DNA from 4 places in the Paenibacillus sp. KS1 genome. Region 3 is predicted to be linked to each of the others. Evidence: predicted binding sites of a transcription regulator. Region 3 holds the regulator's gene; each other region holds the start of a gene.
The links. Region 3 encodes NrdR, which represses ribonucleotide reductase genes. Its sites were predicted from a motif close to AACACNATATATNGTGTT; they were not measured.
Positions count from the first base shown of each region.

Region 1: the regulator NrdR is predicted to act here: its motif matches at 2,450-2,467, upstream of BBG47_RS13990 (anaerobic ribonucleoside triphosphate reductase).
Region 2: the regulator NrdR is predicted to act here: its motif matches at 2,127-2,144, upstream of nrdI (class Ib ribonucleoside-diphosphate reductase assembly flavoprotein NrdI).
Region 4: the regulator NrdR is predicted to act here: its motif matches at 2,041-2,058, upstream of BBG47_RS23680 (adenosylcobalamin-dependent ribonucleoside-diphosphate reductase).

Region 1 is NZ_MAIS01000036.1:38,501-42,718, forward strand. Features, by position in the region: gene cymR (cysteine metabolism transcriptional regulator CymR) at 1-115, shown strand, start outside; gene BBG47_RS13975 (cysteine desulfurase family protein) at 218-1,420, shown strand; gene BBG47_RS13980 (PRC-barrel domain-containing protein) at 1,570-2,052, shown strand; gene BBG47_RS13985 (hypothetical protein) at 2,100-2,315, shown strand; gene BBG47_RS13990 (anaerobic ribonucleoside triphosphate reductase) at 2,556-4,218, shown strand, end outside.
Region 2 is NZ_MAIS01000014.1:51,554-55,771, reverse strand. Features, by position in the region: gene BBG47_RS07080 (ABC transporter permease) at 1-301, shown strand, start outside; gene BBG47_RS31190 (alpha/beta fold hydrolase) at 854-1,033, shown strand; gene BBG47_RS07065 (alpha/beta fold hydrolase) at 1,035-1,274, shown strand; gene BBG47_RS07060 (hypothetical protein) at 1,431-1,712, opposite strand; gene nrdI (class Ib ribonucleoside-diphosphate reductase assembly flavoprotein NrdI) at 2,330-2,701, shown strand; gene nrdE (class 1b ribonucleoside-diphosphate reductase subunit alpha) at 2,670-4,218, shown strand, end outside.
Region 3 is NZ_MAIS01000086.1:6,992-11,209, forward strand. Features, by position in the region: gene BBG47_RS22480 (ABC transporter ATP-binding protein) at 1-977, shown strand, start outside; gene BBG47_RS22485 (energy-coupling factor transporter transmembrane component T family protein) at 964-1,749, shown strand; gene BBG47_RS22490 (hypothetical protein) at 1,837-2,124, shown strand; gene nrdR (transcriptional regulator NrdR) at 2,247-2,726, opposite strand; gene BBG47_RS22500 (alpha/beta-type small acid-soluble spore protein) at 2,855-3,076, shown strand; gene BBG47_RS22505 (lytic transglycosylase domain-containing protein) at 3,144-3,731, opposite strand; gene coaE (dephospho-CoA kinase) at 3,728-4,218, opposite strand, start outside.
Region 4 is NZ_MAIS01000097.1:2,096-6,313, reverse strand. Features, by position in the region: gene BBG47_RS23685 (DEAD/DEAH box helicase) at 1-1,883, opposite strand, end outside; gene BBG47_RS23680 (adenosylcobalamin-dependent ribonucleoside-diphosphate reductase) at 2,149-4,218, shown strand, end outside.

The sequences.
Region 1 (4,218 bases), on a different contig from region 3:
CTTGTGGCTGCGTATCCGGGACAGCATTGCGCAGGTACTTGATTCCACGACTCTTGCCGATCTGGTTAACTATAAGGATGTGGGAAGCCAGGACAGCTACATGTTCTATATCTAGACGATGGATGGACAGCAAGCTATAGGTTGACGACCACTTATCTTGAGAGAGAAGTTTGATATTGTTATTTGTCATACGGATTAGCAGAAACGAGGGAATACAATGGAACGCATCTATTTTGACCATGCAGCGACGACTCCGCTTCATCCGGACGTACTTCAAGCCATGACCGACAGTATGCATCAAGTGTTCGGAAACGCTTCCAGCGTTCATGCGTTCGGACGTGAAGCGAAGCTCGCCTTGAATCAAGCTCGCGATCATATTGCCGCCCAGTTGGGCTGCCAGCCGCAGGAGCTTGTCTTCACGAGTGGAGGAACGGAAGGGGATAATGCTGCCATCTTCGGTGCAGCATGGTCTGCCTGGCTGCAGCAATCGTCAGAAACTGCTGCTCAGCAAGGTAGCAGTGGCGATGCATCCGCACGCAAGCCGCATATCGTGACGACTCAATTGGAGCATCATGCAGTGCTGCATGCGTGCGAGCGCTTGGAGCAGTTGGGCTTCGAGGTTACTTATGTTGCGCCGGATCAGATGGGTCGAGTATCGGTTGAGGCAATTGAAGCTGCACTGCGCCCGCATACTTGTCTCATTAGTGTCATGTATGGCAACAACGAGGTGGGCACGCTTCAGCCGATAGAAGAAATTGGCCGCTTGGCACGTGAGCGCGGCATTCTGATGCATACGGATGCTGTTCAGGTGCTCGGGCATTTGAAGCTCGAACTGCACGCGTTGCCGGTTGACTTCGCCAGCTTCTCTGCCCATAAGATTAATGGCCCCAAGGGAGTAGGCGTTCTCTATGCTCGCGCAGGTGTTCACTGGGATCCTCTGCTGTATGGTGGAAGTGAAGAACGCAAGCGCAGAGCAGGGACGGAGAATGCAGCAGGGATTGCCGGAATGGCGAAGGCAATGGAGATAGCGAATGGCTCACTTCCAGCGAAGCTGGAGGAACTTGCGCAGGTGCGCAGCACGCTGTGGACAGAGTTGTCAGCAGCTCTCGGCGATCGAGTGGTCATGAATGGCCATCCTACAGAGCATTTGCCGCATATATTGAATGTTAGTTTCTTGGATGTGCCTACGGAGACAATGCTGATGAATTTGGACTTGGCGGGAATTATGGCTTCGAGCGGATCTGCCTGCACATCAGGCTCGCTTGAATTGTCGCATGTGCTAGAGGCTATGGATTTACCAGATGAGCGCAAGAGAACGGCTGTACGATTCAGCTTCGGTTTGGGCAATACTAGGGAAGAGGCTGCTTGCGCTGCGCAACAAATTGCAACCATCGTATCACGTGTTCGTACTAGACAGTAAGGGAACTGTCACAGCGTGAAAGGAGGGGCGTTTGAAGATAACGCGGCATGTTGGCCGGGGACGTACGTGAAATGAGAATCTACCTGATTCTGATGAGGAACGTCCTGCATTTGGAAGTGAATGCCGTTAGCTGAAGAGGGGGCCCCGATATGAAGCTGTTGGAATTAATCGGCCTTCCCGTATATGGAATTGAGACGGGGAAGCGGTTGACCAAGGTAAAGGATATCCGCATTTCGAATGATTGGACTATCACACATATAGAGCTTGAAGGTCGTTCCCGCAAGGGATCACCACCTCCTTCTGTAAGCTGGGAAGAGGTAACGGCTTGTGGTGAGGATGCAATAATGATCGCGAATGATACAGCCATCCGGCATACGGAGGCTATCCATATAGAGAGGGCTTTCTTGACAGGGAATGGAGCGTTGAAGGATTTGCCTGTCATGACAAGTGAAGGATCGCAATTAGGATGGGTCGCCGATGTTTATTTTCAGCCAAATATGGGTAACCAAGTAACAGGTCTGGAAATTTCAGACGGTTTGCTGTCTGACTTGTTGGAAGGCAGACGGCGGATAGATGGGACAAGCCGCTTGAAATGGGGATCAGATGTTATCATCTTCGAAGATGGCGGATAACCTGAACGGTACGAACAAATTAGTCAATGGACGGAATGGTGAATACGATGTTGCGATGCCCGAATTGCAATTCCAAAGAAATCGGGAAAATTGGTTCCCACCAATTTTATTGCTGGGGATGTTATATAGAGCTGACGGTGAACGGGGACAAGATGTCAGTTTACCAGGTCGAAGAGGATGGCACATTAAGCTCTCTGGATGACTTGTTTTTTGGTGATGAATTTGCTGCACCTTCGTTCCCAGAGGCGCAGGCTTCATCGTAAGGGTCAGGCAGAAATATCCACCATATGGAAACATAAGCGCTCGTAACCGCCTTATAGAGGCGATTGCGGGCGCTTTTTGCATGGTCGGCCATTTGTCCGTGATGAATCTCATATTGTGAGAAAAAGAGTTCGTTCATAATACATATTGTGCTCATTTTCAAATAACAACACTAGATATAGTTAACATAGATAAATTGCACTGAAAATGATGGTACATAAAGAGAAAGGAATGAGTTTGATATGACGATGGTATCCATGAAACGGACGAACGCAGTATGGGATCGGAGCAATCGGACCAGCACAGAGCGGCTGACGGCATCGCTGCATGAGATTGTTGACGGTGGCAATCAGGATCTGATGCAGGAAAATGCGAATGTAGATGGAAGATCGCCAATGGGTATGATGGGGAAGATCGCTAGCGAAAGCGCACGCTGGTATGCGGTTCAACATCTGCTGTCTGCAGACGTAAGAGATGCAGTGGAGCAGAACCTGATGTATCCACATGATCTTGATTTCTATGCCTCCGGTACGACAACGTGCTGCCAGATTCCTCTGGGCAAGATGTTGAAGCAGGGGTTCAACACAGGTCATGGATATATGCGCGAGCCGCAGGATATTAAGAGCGCGCTTGCGCTGGCATCGATTATATTGCAGGCGAACCAAAACCAGCAGCATGGCGGACAGGCGTATCCGATGTTCGATTATGATGTAGCCCCTTATGTGCGCAAGACATTCAATCGCCATATTCGCTATATGGAATCACTGCCACTGCAAGCAGACTTCGATCTAGAGACAGAGGCGTGGAGACTAACGGAGCGTGACGTATATCAGGCTTGCGAGGCATTCATTCATAATGCGAACTCGATGCATTCTAGAGGCGGTGGGCAGGTACCGTTCATTTCATTGAACTATGGCACGGACACCTCTGTGGAGGGGAGAATGCTGATTAAACAGTTTCTTCTCGCAACGCAGGCCGGTCTTGGTAGAGGAGAAACACCTATCTTCCCAATTCAAATATTCAAAGTGAAGAAAGGCGTCAACTTCGATCCTGCTGATCCGAATTACGATCTGTACCAGCTTGCCTTGCAAACGACAGCGCAGCGGCTGTTCCCTAACTTTGCCTTTCTCGATGCTCCGTTCAATTCGCAGTACGATAACGGCACACCCGAGAGCGAGGCATGCTACATGGGCTGCAGAACGCGCGTCATGGGCAATGTGAACGGGGACGAAACGGCGATCGGCAGAGGGAACTTGTCATTTACCTCTTTGAATCTTGTTCGCCTTGCTATGATGTCGTCCAGTGTGGATGATTTCTTTGGCCGATTGGACTCGCTTCTGTCCTTGACAGTGAAGCAGTTGAGGGAGCGATTCGACTATCAATCGAAGAAGCAGGTGCGTGACTTTGCTTTTCTTATGAAGCAAGGGGTATGGCGCGGAAGTGAGGACTTGCAACCCGAGGATGAGCTGGGAGATATCCTGAAGCAGGGGACACTTAGTGTTGGCTTTATCGGACTTGCTGAGGCGCTTGTAGCGCTTGTTGGCTCCCATCATGGCCAGTCTGAGGATGCACGCAAGCTAGGCATGCGCATCGTGTCTCATATGCGTATGCGAATGGATGAGGCGATTGAAGCGACAGGTCTTAATTTCTCCTTAATCGCGACGCCGGCTGAAGGTCTATCGGGTAAATTTACGAGCCGGGATCGAGATGATTTTGGAGTGAGACAAGGAATTACGGATCGGAAATATTACACCAACTCGTTTCATGTACCCGTCTATTACTCGTTGAAGGCAATCGACAAGATTCAAATCGAAGGGCCGTTCCATGAGCTGTGCAATGCCGGGCATATCACGTATGTTGAGCTGGATGGAAGCGCGAAAGCCAACCCACAGGCACTTGACCGTA
Region 2 (4,218 bases), on a different contig from region 3:
TGACTATGTACTAGGTGCTGTCCTTATGTTTCTGTTGTCCACACCGACGATTTGGGTAACCTTCTTATTCAAAAACTATGTGCCGACCATCATGTTCACAGCGGTAATCACGTTAGGGAATGTTACCGTGATCAGCTCCGATTACAAGGCGCTGTTTCCTTGGTCAGCTGCGCATGTAATTGTGACCCAAAGTTATGTAGCGGATTATCCACCGCTATACTCGTTTATTGCGGTTGGTATCACTTCGCTATTCGGCTTAGCAGCAAGCGTTCTGTATTTCAACAGAATGGATATTAAATAAAGTGAAATATATAGGAAGTTAAATGATGAAGATCGGCCTCCGGGTCGGTCTTTTTTATGTTCACTGTAGAGGGGATGGGGGTAGAGGCAATATGAATGAGATGGGGAATAGGTAGGCATTGCAAAAAAATATAATCTCTTATTTTCTTAGCGCTCCTTCTTTGCATGGTTATGCACATTGCTGCTTGAAGAGACAAAAAGGAGTGATGTTCGGCATGGAGCAGACTCTGTTTTTCTGTGATTATGTTGAACAACACTGTCACAATGGCTCGAATCCGTGCGGTTGCCTGGGAAATGAAAGTACCAGCACGGGAAATGAGTATGGTTTGCTGGGGAAATTCCATCGAGTAAGGAAACAATCTTAACGGGTTTGTTTCTCCATTTGGATACTGGCGATGACTAGAATGGGAGCGTAGCGCTTCTGTGAAAGGTATGGCTAGGAAAATCAAAAAATCATTGATCTGAATATTGAACCAAATCTAATATAAGAGGTGAAAGAATCAATAAAAAGCCACATGGGAGGGAGCATGAATGGATCTGAACTACTCGATTTATGGAACAGGTGACCTTAGTTGGGCATTCCATAGGCGGAGAATTGGCTACTAACTTTACATTGTCCTCTCCGGATAGAGTCGCTCAACTGATCGCTGTTGCTCCATCCTTGACAGGTTTCATTTTCTCAGATGCACACCCAATACTTTACGCGTGTCTTCACAAAGTGGCGCAGCTTTGAGGTGATCTGGCCTCAGCCACCTGCGATCGAACAGTTGGAGAAAATCGCGGTTCCTACTTTGTTTATGTACGGGACAGTGGAGTGGGACGATATGCATCTGATCGCGCAGGAGTTCAAGCGGATACCGCGTGTTGCTTTCGTCGAAATAGCAGGTGCAGACCACATGCTCCCATTGACGCATCCTCAAGAGATGGCCTCGCATATTCAATCTTTTTTGGCAGCAACAGAGGATGAATCGTAGGGTGCAAATTTGGTGACTTTCCACGAATCAGCGGCAGTCAGACACGCATCCGGCGTCTTGTACTGCCGCTATCTCTGCATTAGTATCAGGTCTGGTCTATATCTTTAACGTTCCCCGGTAACCCATATACATACTATGCAAGTTGACAAATCATCATTAGATCGTGATCGTGCGATGTGGTTTGCTATAATGCGATGTTCCACCACCACCGACGATCACTCTTCCGCCTCTCGGAAACACCAATCGCTTGTTTATCCCGCCTGACAGTATTACCTCAACTTGAGCCCGGTTTGCAGTTGCAATGTAATTGACATACCCACTTCTTGCAATTTCCGTTCTCCAATTCCGATCAAACTCAGATCGCAGTACCCGGTTTGAATACACCTGATTTACCACATCAGATGATCTCGATGTTCGTAGCGCTTTAGATTTGCTCATCGGATGTTTCCCTCCGTCTATTCAAAATGAATTGACATGGATCACTTCTAGTAATCACCTCCAATTATTGTATGCTTGTTCATATCGGATGTTTGGATTGTTATATGTGATAATCAAAAAGTGTGCTGATTTGACTCCAATGTCTTGGTTAAATAAAAAAAGTTGAGATTGGGGAGATCGCCATCCCGTCGCTGAAAAGGGGAACAATCGAATTTTTTTATCATGTATTTCTCTACAATTCCAAAATAAATGATCTCCAATATTCGTCTGAGGTGTGGTACGATAGTAATGTTTTGTGCCAATAGTCGACATGAAATTTGATAGAGAAAGCGTCATAAAATGGACCTTGCCATTTCTCTTAAAATTGTATATGATTCTATAGCGAACTATATATAGTTGGTTGAACACGATACATACACTATATATTGTGACAGCAATTGGAATCGAGCGGCGCCACGCGCCAGATTCTAAGACATGCCTATTCAGAGATTGAGAGATTAAAGCGACAGCATACACGATATAGGGTACGCAACGTGTCGATCGTTTTGATCCTTGTTTTTGAATGAGCATTTTTTGTTCGTTCCATTTGCAAACTAGTCGAACAACGGAGGGATCACGTGCTTATCGCTTACGATTCGAAGACGGGTAACGTGAAACGATTCGTCGATAAATTGGATTTGGAGTGTGTTCGTGTAACGCCTGACACCAAGCTTAATGAACCCTTTATCCTTATTACGTACACAACCGGGTTCGGACAAGTTCCACAGTCCACGCAAGAGTTCCTGGAAGAACACAGTCATTTGCTCCAAGGTGTCGCGGCCAGCGGCAACATGAACTGGGGCACTCGGTATGGGCTTGCAGCTGACCATATTTCCAGAGAATACTCCGTCCCCGTACTGATGAAGTTTGAACTCAGCGGGACAAAACGAGATGTAGACAACTTTATTCGGGAGGTCCATGACTTTGATACCAAAATGGATACAGCTTAACAATGAAATCATGGTTCAGAAGGACGGTAAATTTCAATTTGGCAAGGATCACGATGCAGCAAAGAGCTACTTCGTTGATTATGTCAATCAAAATACAGTGTTTTTCCATAACCTTGAAGAGAAGATTCATTATTTGATCGAAAATGATTACTATGAGAAAGAGATTTTCGACCAATATGAATTTAAAGATATTAAGAAACTGTACGAGTTCCTGTACTCGAAGAAATTCCGCTTCCCATCCTTCATGAGCGCGTTCAAGTTCTACAATAACTACGCGATGAAGACGAATGATGATACGAAGTTCTTGGAACGTTATGAAGACAGACTGGCGGTTGTATCCTTGTTCTTAGCGAGCGGAGATATGAACAAAGCATTCGAATATGCAGATCTGTTGATTGCACAAGAGTATCAGCCAGCAACGCCAACCTTCCTGAATGCAGGGAAGAAGCGCAGAGGAGAGCTTGTCAGCTGCTTCCTGCTCGAAGTGAACGATTCCATGAACTCGATCGGATTTGCGATCAACTCCGCACTTCAGTTAAGTAAAATTGGCGGCGGCGTGAGCTTGAACTTGAGCAAGATTCGCGGTGCAGGCGAGCAGATCAAAGGGCTAGACGGTAAGGCAAGCGGCGTACTCCCCGTTATGAAATTGTTCGAGGATGCTTTCTCCTACGCGAACCAACTTGGACAGCGTGACGGAAGCGGCGTTGTATACTTGAACGTGTTCCATGCTGACATCCATGAATTCCTGGATACGAAGAAAATCAACAGTGATGAGAAAATCCGCATTAAGACTTTGTCGCTCGGCGTCGTTGCTCCGAACAAGTTCTTCGAGCTTGTTGAGCAGGATAAAGACATGTACTTGTTCTATCCGCACACGGTATTCCAAGCATATGGCAAGCATTTGGATGATATGGATCTCTCCGAAATGTATGATGAGCTCGTAGACAATCCGAAAGTCCGCAAAAAGAAAATTGTCGCTCGCGACCTAGTTTTGAAAATTGCACAGATTCAGATGGAATCTGGTTACCCATATATCATGTTCGTAGATAACACGAATGAATATCATGCCCTGAAAGAAATCGGCAAGGTTAAATTCTCCAACCTGTGCAGTGAGATCGCACAGCTTAGTGAAGTGTCCACGATTAACGATTACGGCATTGAGGATGAGATTAACCGCGATATTTCCTGTAACTTGGGTTCACTTAACATTGTTAACGTCATGAAGAATAAGCGGATGCGTGATACGGTTCATCGTTCTATGGACGCACTGACAGAAGTATCTGACCGCAGCAATATCAGCATCGTTCCGTCCGTAGCGAAGGCGAACCGTGAGCTTCATTCGGTAGGCCTCGGTGCAATGAACTTGCACGGTTACTTGGCGAAGAACAAGATTGCATATGAGTCCATGGAAGCAAGAGACTTCGTGCGTGCGTTCTTCATGATGCTGAACTTCTATTCCTTGGAACGTTCCATGCTGATTGCGAAAGAGCGCGGCGTGACGTTCACGGACTTTGACA
Region 3 (4,218 bases):
GTAACATTTTCGATTTCAGCAATTATGATGAGCAGTTCGTTCATCAGCATCTCGAGTCCGCAGAACCCGCACTAACCGACGAGGATCTACTGGACCTGATGCTGTCGCTCCCTGAATCCGCGCAGCAGGATGTGATGCGTATCCTAACATCAGCTCAATCGAACGGTTCCCCACGGGAGCCTGAGAAAGTCCTGCAAGCGAACAACCTTGTCTATCGGCGTAAAGGGAGAGTAATCCTCGATCACGTGTCCCTTACTCTGCATGCAGGGGAATGGGTGGCACTTGTCGGTCCGAACGGAGCTGGGAAGTCTACGCTCGCTTCCCTCTTGTCTGGATTGACACAGCCGGAGGAAGGTCAAATCATCCTGAATGGCATGCCTCTTCATCGATATGCAGAGCGGGAGCTGAGAGCCTTCATCGGATATGTATTCCAGAATCCAGAGCATCAGTTCATTACCGATACCGTGTTCGATGAACTTGCATTCGGGATGCGCTTGCAGCTTCTGAGCGAAGAAGAAGTACAGCAGCATGTTGGAGAAGCCTTGACACGCTTCCGCTTGAACAAGGTTGCCAATGCCAATCCCTTCTCCATCAGCCAAGGGCAGAAGCGAAGACTTAGTGTCGCTTCCGTTTTTACCGACAGCCAACAGCTATTGTTATGCGATGAGCCGACATATGGACAAGACGCTTATACATCCAAGCAGCTGATGGACACCCTCCAAGAACGAACCCAAGCAGGAGCTACTGTCCTGATGATCACGCATGATATGGAGTGGGTTCAGACCTATGCGGATCGAATTATCGTGCTAGATGATGGTTGCATACGGTTTGACGGCAGCCCTTCCAAGCTGTGGAGGGAGCACCCTGAGCTCGTGGAGAAGTGTCATCTGCGAATGCCGATGAACTTCGCGGTGGCATCTCGCCTACTTGCACAGACGTCAGGTATCGAAGGAGGAGATCATCCTGATACTCCATGATTGGAATCCAAGCATTAAGGGGCTTGCGATCATTATAGCGGTTATTATGCTGTCATTGACGTTCGATCCGGTTACACCGCTTGCAGCACTTGTCTACATCGTTCTATTTACATTCCTATTAGGGAACATATCATGGCGTAAATGGCTGCTTAGCTTCTGCCCCTTCCTCATTATGGGCATCGGCTACGTGTGGACGGCTCTCGTCTTCCCGCGTTCTGCCGATCCCGCTTCAAGTGCCATTCTATGGAAGTGGGGGTCGTTCATCATTACAGAGGCCACGTTCCAGCAGGCGATATCACTCGGACTCAGAGTGCTTATCTTCTCCGCCTTGTCGCTCATCTTCATCTTGACGACAGATCCTGTTCGCTTCATGCTGAGCCTGATGCAGCAGTGCAAGCTGTCGCCCAAGTGGGCATACGGTATTCTGGCAGGCTATCGCTTCCTACCCTTCTTCAAGGAAGAACTGCGCATCATACAGGATGCCCACCGCATGCGAGGCATAGAACGGGAGCGTGGCTGGAAGAGCAAGCTGCGGGCATGGAAGCGTTATGCAATTCCACTGCTCGCTTCAGCTATCCGCAAGTCGGAGCGTGTAGCTGCCGCCATGATATCGAAGGGACTCACAGGCCGACGTGGAAGAGCTTATTATGTGAAGCTTCGAGTTACATGGAAGGATTGGGCCTTGCTCTTCCTTCTGCTAGGCGGAATCGCGTTATGCTACTACGTATCCTGGAAACTTGGGTTCGTACAATGGTATCAAGGACAATTGTGACACAGTATGACACCCTTTTCGTACATCCTGCATAACATATCTAAGCACATTGTGTGTTCCGCTATTATGCGAAAAGGAGGTCTTTCTATGCCTAAAAAAATCACACCTAAGAAGATTACGTCTAAGACGTTATCCCCCCATTACTCCAAAAGTGTAAAGTTCTTAAAAAAATTCGTAAAGATAAAGGCCAAAAACGGTAACATATATACAGGCACCATCGTGAAAGTAGATAAAAAGAGAGTGTACTTAAAGGTCAACTCCGTAAAGCATGCGGGAAAAGTACACACTTCATTTTTCCCTTTCATCTTGCCGTTGGTGCTCTTTGATCTCCTTGCTATCGTGCTGCTTGATACCCGTAGACGAATTATTTTTTAACGGTCTATTCTCCCTCAAATTGTTGAGGGAGTTTTTATTTGGCAATCCGCACAGTAATAGATTGCTCTATAAAATATAACAAACCCCTCAAGCATATGTTGCTTAAGGGGTTCTGGTATGAATTATTTATCTGGATGTTCGCCAAGGGCGTTCTTCGACAGAAGATGATTCAGTTCCTTCATAAACATGCTGATATCCTTGAACTGACGATAGACCGATGCGAACCGCACATAAGCAACTTCATCTACTGGATAGAGCTGCTCCATGACGAAATCACCGATGACACGGCTGTCTACCTCCGCATGGGCGGTATCGCGCAGCTGCTTCTCGACCTCCGAAGCAATCATCTCCAGCCGTTCCACAGATACGGGACGCTTCTCACAGGCACGAATAAGTCCGCGCAGCATCTTATCCCTACTGAACTCTTCCCTGCTTCCATCCTTCTTAATAACGATGAGCGGAGTCTCCTCCACCATCTCGAATGTAGTAAAGCGTCTGCTGCACAGCTCGCACTCCCGCCTGCGGCGAATAGACTTATTGTCGTTCGCTGGACGAGAATCAAGTACCTTTGTTCCTAAGTGGTCACAATAAGGACACTTCATTTTCGTTCCTCCGTTCTACTCTTGATGTTTATCACAATTCACTTTTTAAAAAGTTACCAGTGGTTACCTGTAATGATCTTTGAAAGAATGCACACAATACAATTACCAACCGCAAGGAGGTGAATCAAATGAGCCAAAACAATCGTTCCAGCAACAACTTGGTCGTACCTCAAGCGACTGCAGCTCTTGAACAAATGAAGTTCGAGATCGCACAAGAGTTGGGCATTGCCATCCCATCTGACGGATACTATGGCAACATGGCAACTCGTGACACGGGTTCTATCGGGGGTTACATCACGAAGCGCCTTGTCCAAATCGCTGAACAATCTCTTGCAGGTCAATACAAATAATGACGGAAGAAGCGTCGGACATCATGCGCGATAACGGTATCGGCTTGTCCGATGCTTCTTCTTCATTCTACTTCATTTTCGGATAGATGTTTTTATACTTATCATAATAATGGATAACACGCTGTACGTACAACTTTGTTTCCCCATATGGAATTTGCTGCTTGGCTGTGTCATAGCTGCCGTCCCATACTTTGTTGCGAATCCATTTGTTCACATTGCCGGGACCCGCGTTGTAAGCAGCGATCGCCGCTATCCAATTCTCATTGAATTGCTTATGCAGCGATTTTAGATACCATGTGCCAATAAGAATATTGGGGTCGGCCGTATTTTTCAATTCGTCCAAAGACCAACGATTATTCATCTTCAGCTGCTCCATCGCCCATGTGGCCGTTTCCGGCATCAGCTGCATGACTCCAATCGCTCCCTTGCGAGATTCGCGCCCCGCTTGGAAGTTCGTCTCCACTCGAATGATAGCAGCCACAAGCAGAGGATCTACATCATATTTAGCTGCATATTTGCGGATCTCGTCTTCATATGCAATCGGGTACATCCATCTCCCCAGCCATTGCGACTGAACGAACAGCAAGAACAGCATGCCCACAAACAACAGCAATAGCACTCTCTTTTTGCGGAGCATTTTCATCATACGATTCATGGCAAGCCTTTCTCCGACCAGAAATGGTCGAGCTGCTTGATCGTATCTTCCAGCGAACCGCTATTGTCGATAATAATGTCCGCCAGCTCTCGCTTTTTCTCCATACTCCACTGAGCATTCAGCCTCTGTTCAGCTTCGCGCTCGCTCCAACCGTCCCGTTCCATTAGACGCTGTAATTGAACACTTTTTGGAACATACACTACCAATATCGAATCGAACATCTCGCTTAGACCTGACTCATACAGGAGCGGAATATCAACGACAACAAGACGTTCTGGATAGTCCGTCTCATATTGATGCATTTGACGCTGGATTTCCTTCCGGATAGCCGGGTGGGTGATGCTTTCTAACGCTTTGCGACTTGTCTCATCTGCAAAGACAACCTCCCCTAATCGCTTCCGATTGAGCGTTCCGTCCGCAAGCAGCATGCCCGATCCGAAATGCACCGCAATTTGTTCCAACACGGGACTGCCAGGGAGAACGACTT
Region 4 (4,218 bases), on a different contig from region 3:
TCAATCTCGGCACTCATGTTATGCAGGAGATTACTTATTGCTGCGCTCTTCTCGTCGTCTTCCATATCTATTTCTTCACGTATCGCATTTAACGAATTGCCTAAACGCTCCACCTCGGTGCGAATCAGATCTTCCGAATCCGATTCCAGAAGAATGCGGGAGAGGCTCTTCTCGAGAGAATCCTGCTTCTCGAACCGTTCCAGGATCATGTCGAGACTGCCGATGACCATCTCGAACATGTTGATTTTCTCATGAAGCAGGTTCAATATATATTCTTCAATTGTTCCTTGCGTTGATAGGTTGTAGATCTTCACATCATTGTTCTGACCAAGCCGATGTACCCTACCAATCCGCTGCTCTACGCGCATCGGGTTCCATGGCAAATCAAAATTAATCATATGATGGCAGAACTGCAGATTGATACCTTCGCCCCCGGCTTCTGTTGCAATCATGACCTGTGCCCGTCCGCGGAAAAGATCCATCATCCAATCCTTCTTGCCGCGGTTCATCCCTCCGCTGTAAGGAACTGCGACTAGACCGGCATTGCGGAAATACTGCAGCAAGTACTCCTGGGTAGCTCTGTATTCGGTAAACACGATAACTTTTTCATTAATCTCGCGAATAATGTTCATCGCCGTTTCGGCTTTGGTATTCGCATTAATGCCTTTAATGAGATCGACAAGATCCCAGATATAATTGCGAATAGGGGAGTCCTCGGCAAGCTTCTTTGACAAATTCACGAGTGTTAAGAAGACGGCATCCCGACTGGAGCATACTTCCCGCTGCAGCGTAATGAGGGAGAACATGCTGCCGATATCCCCGCTGCTTGTTCGATATTGCTCCTTTACAAATCGAGTGACTCCATCATAGAGCGCCTGTTCTTCCGGCGAGAGGGTGAGTGGAACATTCTTAACGATACGCTTCGTAAAATGAACATTGCCTTCCCCCCTGCGATTGCGCACCATGACCTTCGACAGCTCGCTCTGGAGCATGCCCTCATTCTTCGGCATCCGCTTGTCTGCGACGAAGTTCGTGCTGAACTCCCCTTGACCGCCCAGCTGACCTGGCTTCAGCAGATTGATCAAGTTATACAACTCGTTCATATCATTCTGAACGGGTGTAGCAGTTAGCAGAAGACAGTATTTCTTGCGCAAATGCTGAATGAATTGATAGTTCGTTGTTTTCCGATTTTTCAGTTTATGGGCCTCGTCAACGATTAACATATCGTACTCCTGCTCCATGAGAATTTCCTTGTGCGGATCGCGCTTAGCTGTATCCATGGAAGCGACTACGATGTCATTCGCCCATTGATATCCCTTCTTTTGGGCGATTGCGGGGATGCCGAACTTATGGTTCAACTCACGAACCCATTGCAGCACAAGTGAGGCAGGCACTAAGATGAGCACTCGCTTCACAAGTCCACGAATCATATATTCCTTCAATACAAGACCGGCCTCGATCGTCTTCCCGAGACCTACTTCATCGGCTAATATTGCTCTGCCTCGCATATCATGCAGCACTTTGCGGGCTGTCTCTAACTGATGCGGCAGTGGATCGACGTTTGTAATATGAGTTAAGCATTGAAGCTCGTCAAATGCATGAATCCGCTTTGCCTGCTGGGCTTCGTATGCAAGCCGGAATAAGGTCCAATCATCCCAAGGGCTGTTTTTGTCAATGCGAGCAAGAAGCTCGTCCGTCCATCCGTTCTCGATAGTAAGGGGGATGCGACCTATTGCAGCTGTGCTAGTACGGGAGGATGTGGAGGGGTTATCTCCATTATTGCCCACAGCTCCCATAGATGCATCGATTCCGGGGTAAGCTAGTGTTGTAGAAGCGTTACTCGGTGTACGAGACTCTTCGTTCGACGGCTGATACGTACGCATGTTGTCTCCCTCCCTAATCGATTCGTTATTCTTCATTACCGTGTAGTATGGACGTAATCTTCTTATTTCATAACTGTTCATACGATACGATGGAAAGAGTTTGGAATGAGGGATTTATCACAGTGGTTTTGTATATGTTGATGTAAAATACTTTTTGGACACTAGATATAGTGTTGAGTACATACCATGTAAGCAGGTCTAACGCACGTGGTTGTCAGTAATGATTTGATGAATTGAAGAAGCCAGGAGGTCGTTCTCTTTGAATATGTCACAGAAGAAACGCTTGGAAGGACTAAGTGAGAAGATATTTCTAGATCGATATGCAAAAAAGGATGCAGATACGAACAATACCCGAGTGGGAGACGTTGTACTTGTATTAACGAAAGATGATCCGAAATTTCCGACGAAGGAGGTTGGAGAGGTTACTGCACGTAATGGCCGGAACTTATCTGTTGCACTCCGAAGCGGGGCGACCATCCAGACATCTATTGAGCACGTGACCCTGACCGTGGAGAAAACACCGGAGGAAATGTGGGATCGATTGGCATCTGCAATTGCCTCCGTTGAGACTACGGAGAAGCAAGCGGAATGGACGGACAAATTCAGATATATTCTCGATGATTGGAAGCTTGTCCCGGGTGGACGAATCGCAGCAGGAGCAGGAGCAAGCGAGGAGCTAACCTTGTTCAATTGCTATGTCATTCCGTCTCCGAAGGATAGTCGAGGCGGGATTATGCAGACGCTCTCGGAAATGACAGAGATTATGGCTCGGGGTGGCGGCGTTGGCATCAATCTATCCTCGCTTCGTCCAAGACGGGCTATTGTGCGTGGTGTTAATGGCTCATCCAGTGGAGCGGTTTCATGGGGAGGCTTATTCAGCTATACGACAGGACTTATCGAGCAGGGCGGCAGCCGGCGTGGTGCCTTAATGTTAATGATGTATGATTGGCATCCGGACATTTTGGATTTTATTACGGTGAAGCAGACTGCAGGTCAAGTGACGAATGCGAACTTATCTGTCTGTGTTAGCAATGGATTTATGAAAGCCGTGAAGGAGAACTTGGACTGGGAGCTTGTATTCCCAGATACGAGTGATCCGGACTATGATGAGCAGTGGGATGGAGATTTGGAGAAGTGGAAGAAGGCAGGCAAGTCCGTCATTCCTTATCAGACAGTTAAGGCCCGCGACATTTGGCATACGATTATAGAGTCGGCGTGGAAGTCGGCGGAGCCGGGTGTTGTCTTCATGGAGCATTATAATCAGATGTCGAACAGCTGGTATTTCAACCCGATTATCTGTACGAATCCTTGTGGAGAACAGGGACTGCCGGCGTGGGGTGTCTGCAATTTATCTGCGCTCAACCTGTCCAAGTTTTATGATGCTGAGAAGCGGGATGTGGCTTGGGAGGAGCTATCGAAGGTAACGCGTTATGCGGTGCGCTTCCTCGATAACGTCATAGATAAGACTCCGTATCATTTTGAGGAGAATAAAAACAATCAACAGAAGGAGCGGCGTGTCGGGCTTGGCTCGATGGGATTGGCGGAATTGATGATCAAGCTTGGAATCCGATATGGAAGTCCTTACTCGCTCGAATTCCTTGACCGACTGTTCGGCTTTATTGCCCGCGAGGCCTACTTGGCTTCTGCGGATATTGCTGCGGAGAAAGGTGCTTTCCCTGCCTTCCAAGCAGAGCCTTACTTGTCAAGCGGCTTCATGAAGCAAATGTGCGGTGTATATCCTGAGGTCGAAGAAGCAATTCAAGCGAAGGGGATGCGTAATGTAACGGTCATTACACAAGCGCCGACGGGCAGCACGGGTACCATGGTTGGCACTTCCACCGGGATCGAGCCGTACTTCGCCTTCAAATATTACCGCCAGAGCCGTCTCGGCTATGACGAGCAGTTCGTGCCGATTGCGCAGCAATGGAAGGATGCGCATCCGAACGACCAGCTGCCGGATTACTTTGTAACAGCGATGGATCTGTCAGCAGAGGATCATATACGTGCGCAAGCAGCGATTCAGCGCTGGGTGGACAGCTCGATTTCCAAAACGGCGAACTGTCCGAATGACTTTACTGTCGAGCAGACGAAGGAATTGTATGAACTGGCGTTCGACCTCGGATGTAAAGGTGTAACCATATATCGGGATGGAAGTCGAGACGTGCAAGTGCTGTCGACGGAGAAAGAGTCGAAGCAGGAAGAGAGCAACCATTCAGAATCGGGGCAAGCTGATTCCCATTCGAACTCGCAGGGAAAGCAGCCTGAGCAGGATGATTTCCGTGGGGACAATCAGGAGAAGCAGCAATCCGTGCAGAATCATTTTAGTACGGACTGT